DNA from 2 places in the Rheinheimera sp. MM224 genome. Region 2 is predicted to be linked to the other one. Evidence: predicted binding sites of a transcription regulator. Region 2 holds the regulator's gene; the other holds the start of a gene.
What was found. Region 2 encodes LexA, which represses DNA repair genes until DNA is damaged. Its sites were predicted from a motif close to TACTGTNNATATNNACAGTA; they were not measured.

Region 1: imuA (translesion DNA synthesis-associated protein ImuA) is a predicted target of LexA. The motif match lies at 1,677-1,696, and genes of this name have one in related genera.

What each region holds. Positions count from the first base shown of each region.
Region 1 is NZ_OX352320.1:3,209,315-3,213,530, reverse strand. Features, by position in the region: gene OM978_RS15140 (Y-family DNA polymerase) at 1-965, opposite strand, end outside; gene imuA (translesion DNA synthesis-associated protein ImuA) at 977-1,660, opposite strand; gene OM978_RS15130 (MFS transporter) at 1,834-3,021, shown strand; gene OM978_RS15125 (DMT family transporter) at 3,041-3,922, shown strand; gene OM978_RS15120 (2'-5' RNA ligase family protein) at 3,930-4,216, shown strand, end outside.
Region 2 is NZ_OX352320.1:146,540-150,755, forward strand. Features, by position in the region: gene plsB (glycerol-3-phosphate 1-O-acyltransferase PlsB) at 1-1,922, opposite strand, end outside; gene lexA (transcriptional repressor LexA) at 2,054-2,683, shown strand; gene coxB (cytochrome c oxidase subunit II) at 3,040-4,089, shown strand; gene ctaD (cytochrome c oxidase subunit I) at 4,099-4,216, shown strand, end outside.

The DNA of each region.
Region 1 (4,216 bases), 1.6 Mb from region 2:
CAGTCTTTGCTTTGGTATTCACCCTGAGCTGAATGCAATTGCAGCTGTTGCTGCTGATCCTGGCGCTGTAGTAAGCAAAGCTCCAGCTGGTAGGCCAATTGATCCCGTTGTTGTAAATACAGCTGCAGTAAACCAAACAAATGCTGCAAAGGCCCAAGCAATTGGTCGCTGCGTTCCATTTCGTACAGCAGTTCCAACTTCTGCTCAAAGTGTTCTGCGGGTTGAATAAACTGCAGTAACGCGGGTTTTGCTCCTGTCAGTTGTTGTAAATACTGCAGCATTTCAACACCAAAACGCCTTACCAGTTCAGCCTGTGGGATCTTCAATAGATCACCAAGCTGTGTCAGTCCAAGCCGCTGTAATTGCTCCTGTAATTTGTCTGGCAATTGGGCATGTTGCAGTTGAAGAGCTTTGAGTTGCTGCTGAATTTTATCGCTTTGCAGTAAAAATTGATCCCAGTGCTGCTGCGCCAGTAAGCGTGCGACTAAGGGCTGCTGCGCTGTGGCAAAATGATACTGATAACCTGCTTGTTGCAGCACCTGTTGTATCTGCTGCCAGAACTGCATAGCTCCACCATACAAAGCCAGCATGGGGCTTAATTTCAGTAATAAACCTGAATCAGCTTGCAGCGCTATATCGGCACAGTATTGATACAACAGCTGAGCTAACTGCTGCAGTTGTTGCTGTTCTTGATCCACCTGATGGGGTACCAGCTGCAATTGATGGCATAAAGAGGCTGCGGACGCCAATCCCATACCCAAAGCTAAACCTGCCTGCCTGGCAGCAGAGTTGAGTTGCAGCAACTGATGGTCAGCACCTACTATCGCTAGCGGAGCTGTTAAATCAAGATGATGACTTTTACCCTGACCAGATAAGGCTGTAGTTGTGTTTTGCAGCAATACCAATTTATCTAGCTGCAATTGCGGGAAATATAAATACAACCAAAATTCCATCTGGGCGGACATACTGAATAGCCTCAGCTGACTCTGGATAAAGGTGGGTTGGAATACTGCTTTTGCTGTAACTCTGGCTTTATAAACTGTGGATAGAGCTCTGCCCATGGCAGCACTAATTCCTGTTGTTGCCAGCCCCCTTTACGTTTCAGAATACGGATCTGTAAACCAGTCGTCGCCGGAGTCAGTTGCAAACTTAAAGCCCAGGGCAGCAGTTGTTGTTCCGCCATTGCCTGACGGAAAAAATACAACTGGCTTTGGCCTTGTGCCGCAGCTAACTGCAAACGTTTGAGCTGGGTTAAATTTAAGTTGTTTTGCCAGAGCAACACATCCATACAACTGCCACTTTTTAAGCAGAGTTCTGCCGCCCAGAGTGCATCAGCTGGGCGGGGGGCATTCAGTTGCAACACCTGATGCAAAGGCCGCTTTTGTTGCAGCAGGTATTCAGCGCAGAGAGTGGCTGGTGGATTGATCCAGATTTGCAGCAGCTCAGATCCGGATCCTTCCAGTGCTTTTTGGATCAATTGCAATTCAGCACAAGCGCCATGGCTTTGTAATTCAATGACGTTATGCTGTGGCCAGCCGCCGCCCAGAAGCTGATCCAAAGCAGTAAAGCCTGTGCTTTGACAATGTTCATAAGGCGCTTCGGTTTGACTGGCCTGCCAGATCAGTTGTCTGTTCTGTAGTTGTTGCAGCAGAGCATTCATGATTTTTATCTCAAAATACTGTATATAAAAACAGTATAAAAGATCTGTTTTGGATCGCAAGGATAAAGTCAGGGTTTTCTGATCTTTTGCTTCGTGTCGATCAGGGCGTAAGAATTATGTTAATCTGCGCGGCTTTTTAGTGTCCTCTGGCGCTACATCATCTTGGTACTGATATGACTGAAACCACAAAATTTACTACGAAAACCTGGATTTTGATCCTGAGTTTAGTGCTGATCGCTCTCACCTTACGGCCTTCCATGGCCTCTATCGGGCCTTTATTGCCTTTGATGCAACCTGAACTGCATCTGTCTTTTACTCAGGCTTCGTTACTTACCATGTTGCCTGTACTGGCGATGGGTTTAGGCATCTTTTTTGCGCATCAGCTGGCGGTGTGGTTTGGCTCTTATCAGGTGATCTTTTGGGCATCCATCGCCATAGCTGCCGCCACGGCGCAACGTTATTGGGCTGTAGGCGCTTTAGATTTAACCTTAAGTGCCATAGTGGCGGGTTTAGGTATTGCCATGGTACAGGCTGTGGTACCTGGGGTCATTAAACAAAAATTCAGTACCAAAGCGCCTTTAGTCATGGGCTGGTATATATCTGCCATTATTGCTGGAGCTGCTTTAACTGCTTCTTTAGCGGCATTCTGGGCTGACTGGGCACAAAGCTGGCGGGTGGCTTTATCTGGTTGGGTGGTTTTATCTGTAGTGGCTTTGGTTTTGTGGTTTTCGCAAAAAAACGCTATTCAAAACTTGCCTGTGGTGCAGTCGCAACAAAAGCCGCTAAGTTTTCGTAAATACGGCAGAGCCTGGACCTTAGCGATGTTTTTTGGTCTGGTCACTTGTGCTTTTACCTGTGTGCTGGCTTGGTTACCTGCTTATTATGTGGAGCTGGGCTGGAGTGAACAAAAAAGTGGTTTGCTACTGGGTTTATTGCTTTGCATGGAAGTAGTATCTGGTTTTATCAGCCCATGGCTTGCCAGTCGTAAAGCCGATCGTCGCCCTGTGATGTTGGTTTTATTGGTGTTGATGGCGACAGGTTTTGCCGGTTTAGTGGCTGCACCTGCGCTGGGTTTAGTTTGGGCTTCACTCTTAGGTTTAGGTATTGGCGGTTTGTTTCCATTGTCTTTGATTGTGTCTATGGATCATCAACATCAGCCTTCCTCTGCCGCCAGTCTGACGGCTTTTGTGCAGGGCATAGGTTATACGCTGGCGGCTTTTTCACCGCTGATTGCTGGTTTTATCCGTGACTTTAGCCAAAGCTTTAGTATCAGCTGGTTATTATTAGCTGCTATAGCAGTACTTTTGATGGCAATGGCGACACGCTTTAATCCGGCGCTTTACAGCACAAAATTTCAATGAGCTTTTCAGGGAGTCGACCATGCAAGCCAATCTGATGTTATTACTGGCCGCTGCGATCTGGGGTTTAGGTTTTGTTGCTCAGCGTTTGGGCATGGACCATTTAGGGCCTTATTCCTTTAATGGCATACGTTTTTTTATCGGTGCTTTAAGTTTATTGCCCTTGATCTGGTGGTATAAGCATCAGGGCAAATTACAAGATGTGGACTGGAAGCTGTTGTTGTGGGCTGGTTTACCAGTGGGAGTTCTGCTGTTTATCGCTGCATCACTGCAGCAAGTCGGGCTGTTATACACTACAGCCGCCAATGCAGGCTTTATTACCGGGCTTTATATAGTGCTGGTGCCGCTGTTGGGTATTTTCCTTAAACATAAAATCAGCGGCAATATCTGGCTCGGCTGCGCTATTGCCGTCTCTGGTTTGTATATATTGAGTGTTGGTGACAACTTTTCAGTGAATTTTGGCGATTTATTGCAGCTGATAGGTGCATTTTTCTGGGCAGCGCATTTACTGACTATTGATCACTACAGCAAAAAAGTGCCGCCTATTTTATTGGCTTGTCTGCAATTTGTAGTCTGTGGTGCCTTGAGCATGTTAGTGGCTTTTAGCATTGAAACACCCACAGTCACTAATGCGTTATTAGCCTGGAAGTCGGTGCTTTATGCAGGTGTGGTGTCAGTGGGTATTGCCTATACCTTACAAGTGATGGCGCAAAAGCATGCCCATCCGGCCCATGCTGCCATTATCTTAAGTTTAGAAACCGTTTTTGCCGCTATAGGTGGTGTATGGATGTTGGGAGAAGAGTTGAGTAGCAGGGCGCTGACAGGCTGTGGCCTGATGTTGCTGGGTATGCTGGTGTCCCAACTCCCACTGCGCTGGTTATTGCGCTCCAAAGCTTTTACTTAATCAGCTGATGATGGCCAAGCAGCAACTGCAACAGCACTATCAGGCCTTGTGGCAGCAGTCTTTGCTGAAGTTTGAACAACATCAGTTTGAAACTGACCCTCTGTTAACTGCTAAAGATGACAAGCGGTATGGTATTACTTTGTTGGCACGTCCTTCAGAGCAGGTGAAACAACAAATCCAGCATAGTCTCGCAGAGCTGATGCAGCTTGAACCAGCGCAGTATTATTATCCGGCGACAGATTTACATCTGACGGTTTTGTCACTGATTTCCTGTTATTCAGGCTTTGCTTTATC
Region 2 (4,216 bases):
TTCACCAACTGCACTTTAGTTAAACCTGGATGCTGTAATAAAGCCGTCGCCAAAATAGCTGGCAACATAAACAAATGGCAGACGTTATTACGGTAGTAACTTAATAAAATCGCATTTTCAGGCGTTAGCTGAATAATTTGTCCGAAGCTGTCTTGTGACACCTCGACTTTCTTCAGGTTGATGGCATGGTCAATCCACTGACTGACAGAACCTTCAGGTAAAGTGACTCCACTATGATAAGGCGCATAGTGTTGTAAGTTACGGTAAAACTCCAGCTGGGTCGTAAGCTCTTGTCGTGTCAGCGAATGCTGGCGTGTTGCCAGTAAACAGGTGGCGATTAGATTGATGCTGTTCAGCGCCGCAGCCTGGTTAATCCGCTGCATAATTGTTGTAGCCAGTGAGGCTACAGCAGGGTTTAGCCAGACTGGTTTTTGTGCATCTGCTGTTTCAATTGATGCGCGCCAGTCAGGAGCCTGCTGGTTTAAAAAAGCATTCAGCGAAATAGGCTGGCCAAAATTGACATACCCATAGCCATAATCCCGCAGTTTACGGGCTGCGCTGAAAACGCCCCCTATAGATTCTTTTTTCTTACTGGACCCTTTGAGTTCTGTCAGATAGGTATTGACCTCCATCACGTGCTCATAGCCCAGATACACAGGCACTAAGCTGATAGGTCTGTCTATACCACGCAGTACAGCTTGCACTGTCATCGCCAACATACCGGTTTTAGGCTGCAATAAACGGCCTGTGCGGCTGCGGCCACCTTCGGAGTAATACTTTACCGGATAACCTTTACTGAATAGCTGGCTTAAGTATTCACGAAATACGGCTGAGTACAGCTTTTCACCGCTGAAACTACGGCGGATAAAAAAGGCGCCACCACGGCGGAATAAAGTGCCGACAGGCCAGAAATTCAGGTTAATACCAGCGGCTATATGAGGCGGAGCTAAACCCTGATGGTAAATGACGTAACTTAACAGCAGATAATCCATGTGGCTGCGATGGCAAGGCACATAAACGATTTCGTGGCCTTTTTGCACTAAATCAGTCAGCACCTGACCATTAGTAATTTTTAAGCCTGAATACAGCTTTTTCCATAACCAGCCGAGGAAACGATCGCCTACCCTTAAAGTGGACTCGCGGTAATCTGCTGCTATTTCTTCAAGCAGTTTTAAGGCTTCAGCCCGTGCTTCTCTGATACTGATTTTTTTAGACTGGGCTTCTTCTTCAATGGCTTTTTTTAATGCATCTGAAGCCAGTAAAGAGTTAAATAATGCAGCTCTGTCCGGTAATTTTGGACCAGTTGCAGCCAGACGCTGGCGATAAAAATGGAAACGAGCCACACGCAACAACTTATGGGCCGTGTCTTCATTCACTGTGGCATTTTCAATAATCTGACGCACAGATACAGCTTTACTGAAGCGCACTAGGGTATGACGACCAGAAATTAACACAATAAAGAGTTTAGCCAGCCAGCTTGGGGATTCAGATTCGCCCAGCATAGACTTCACGCTGTCTTCTTTACCCGGCGCACGGCCCCACAACACTGACACAGGGATCAATTGTGCTGAAAAATTTGGGTCCCGCTGATGTGCCTGCAATAAAGCCAGGCCTTGTTGTAAGGCGTCGGTAGAAGCACGACTACCCCAGAGCACACGAGGTTGTTCGAGGAAAATAGTACGGGACAAGGTCGTGTTACCCAACTGCACCGGTGCCATAGGATCAGGTAATCCCAGCTTATGGCAGACTCGGGCTAAAGTGGCCAAATCGCTGGAAGAGGCGGTTCTGCTGATATAGAACACAGGTTGTTTGGGGTCCAGCGCCAGGTTTTCCGCTACAGGTTCGGGCACTATTTTGCATTTGACCAAAGGTTTGAGTGGCCAATACAGCAACTTTGCTAACCATGTCATTGGTTTTAACATATCAAATCCGTACTTATAAACAGCCGTTAGGATAGCATGGAAGGTCTTACCAGCAAAATTGTGCTGATGGCTTGGCAGACTGCAAAAGGCTGTATATACTCACAGTATCCACTGTATAGGTATTCAGCATTATGCGTCCATTAACACCAAGACAAGCCGAAATTTTGCAACTGCTTAAAGATTATCAGGCCGCTTCAGGTATGCCGCCGACCCGTGCTGAAATCGCTACTCAGCTGGGATTTAAGTCAGCCAACGCTGCAGAAGAGCATTTAAAAGCGCTGGCGAAAAAAGGTTTTATCGAAATGATGCCTGGCACCTCTCGTGGCATCCGTTTGGTTGAAGATGATGCTGCCAATGATGTCGAAGAAGAAGAGCCGGGTTTGCCGCTAATTGGTAAAGTCGCTGCTGGTCAGCCGATTCTGGCAGCAGAGAATATTCAGCAGCGTTATCAGCTCGATGCCAGTTTATTTAAACCTAATGCCGACTTTTTATTAAAAGTGCAGGGCATGAGCATGAAAGATATTGGCATTATGGATGGTGACTTACTGGCCGTGCATAAAACCACTGAAGCCCGTCAGGGGCAGATTGTGGTGGCCAGGGTTGAAGATGAGGTGACAGTAAAGCGTTTTCGTCGTGAAGGTCAGATGGTTTACCTGCATCCGGAAAACGGCGATTTTGACGTGATTAAGGTGGACTTAAGCCAACAGCATTTTGCCATTGAAGGCCTTGCCGTTGGTGTGATCCGCACTGGTAGCTGGTAAAAAAATCTACCTGACTCAATAGTTTGTAATATATGAAGCACTGGTACGACCATTTGGTTTTATCGGTGCTTTTTCATTTTTCGGGTTTACTTCTGTCTGTTCCTTGACTAATTGTTAGATGCAACTGATAACAAAATATACAAATCAGTGCACCGATTTTTGCAAGTTAAATCGGGACAATAATAATAATGGCGGTTGCGGACCAAAGACGAAGTAGGGTGTGTGTCTTTAAATCTGCAATTTGCTTTGTGCAAAGACAGAGGAGAAGTCACGTGGCGAGAACCAGTTATCTGTGTTGGTCGCTGCTAACCTTTTTGCTTGCGTTTTCGACGCAGTCTGCAGAAATGCCTTTGAACATGACTCAAGGGGTTACAGAAATCAGTCAGCAGGTTTACGACCTGCATATGAAGATTTTTTACATTTGCTGTGCAATAGGGGTAGCGGTTTTTGGGGTGATGTTTTGGTCCATCATCCATCATCGTAAGTCGAAGGGCGTCGCGCCAGCCCAATTTCATGAGAGCACCAAAGTAGAACTGCTTTGGACTGCTTTACCTGTTGTTATTCTTATTTTAATGGCGATACCCGCCACCCAAACCCTGATAGCGATGGAAGACACCTCCGAAGCTGATGTGACAGTTCTGGTCACAGGCTCACAATGGAAGTGGCACTACAAATATATGGACCACAAAGTAGAGTATTACTCTTTGTTGGCCACACCCCGTAAACAAATCGAAAATAAACTTAAAAAGGGCGAAAACTACCTGTTAGAAGTGGATAGACCTTTGGTGATCCCTACAGGTAAAAAAGTGCGCTTTTTAGTCACTTCGGATGACGTGATCCACTCCTGGTGGGTACCGGCTTTTGCGGTGAAAAAAGATGCAAACCCTGGCTTTATCAATGAAGCCTGGACCAAAGTCGATCATCCCGGTATTTACCGCGGTCAGTGTGCCGAGTTGTGTGGTAAAGACCATGGCTTTATGCCTGTGGTGGTGATCGCCAAAGATCAGGCTGATTTTGATCAATGGATAGCACAGGAAGCTGCTACTCAGGCTGCTGTCAAAGCTGAAGAGCTCAAGTTGTTGTCGATGAATATGAGCAAAGAAGAGTTAATGGCCCTGGGTGAAAAAACCTATATGGGTTATTGCGCCGCTTGCCATCAACCCACAGGCATGGGTATTCCGGGTGTTTTCCCTGCTCTTAAAGGCAGCAAAATGGCGCTGGAAGATTTACCTGCTCATATCGATATAGTGCTGAACGGTAAAACCGGCACAGCCATGCAGGCTTTTGGTAAACAGCTGAGTTTAAGTGAAATTGCGGCTGTTGTGACCTATGAGCGCAATGCCTGGGATAACAATACAGGGGATGTGGTGCAAGCTGCCGACATCGCCCAAGCACAAAAACCTTAGGGGGCGCAGATGAGTACTGTTACTACAGATCCGCATGCTCATGCTGAGCACGAGCATCATGGGCCAGCCAAAGGACTAAAACGCTGGCTTTATACTACTAACCACAAAGACATAGGTACTTTATACC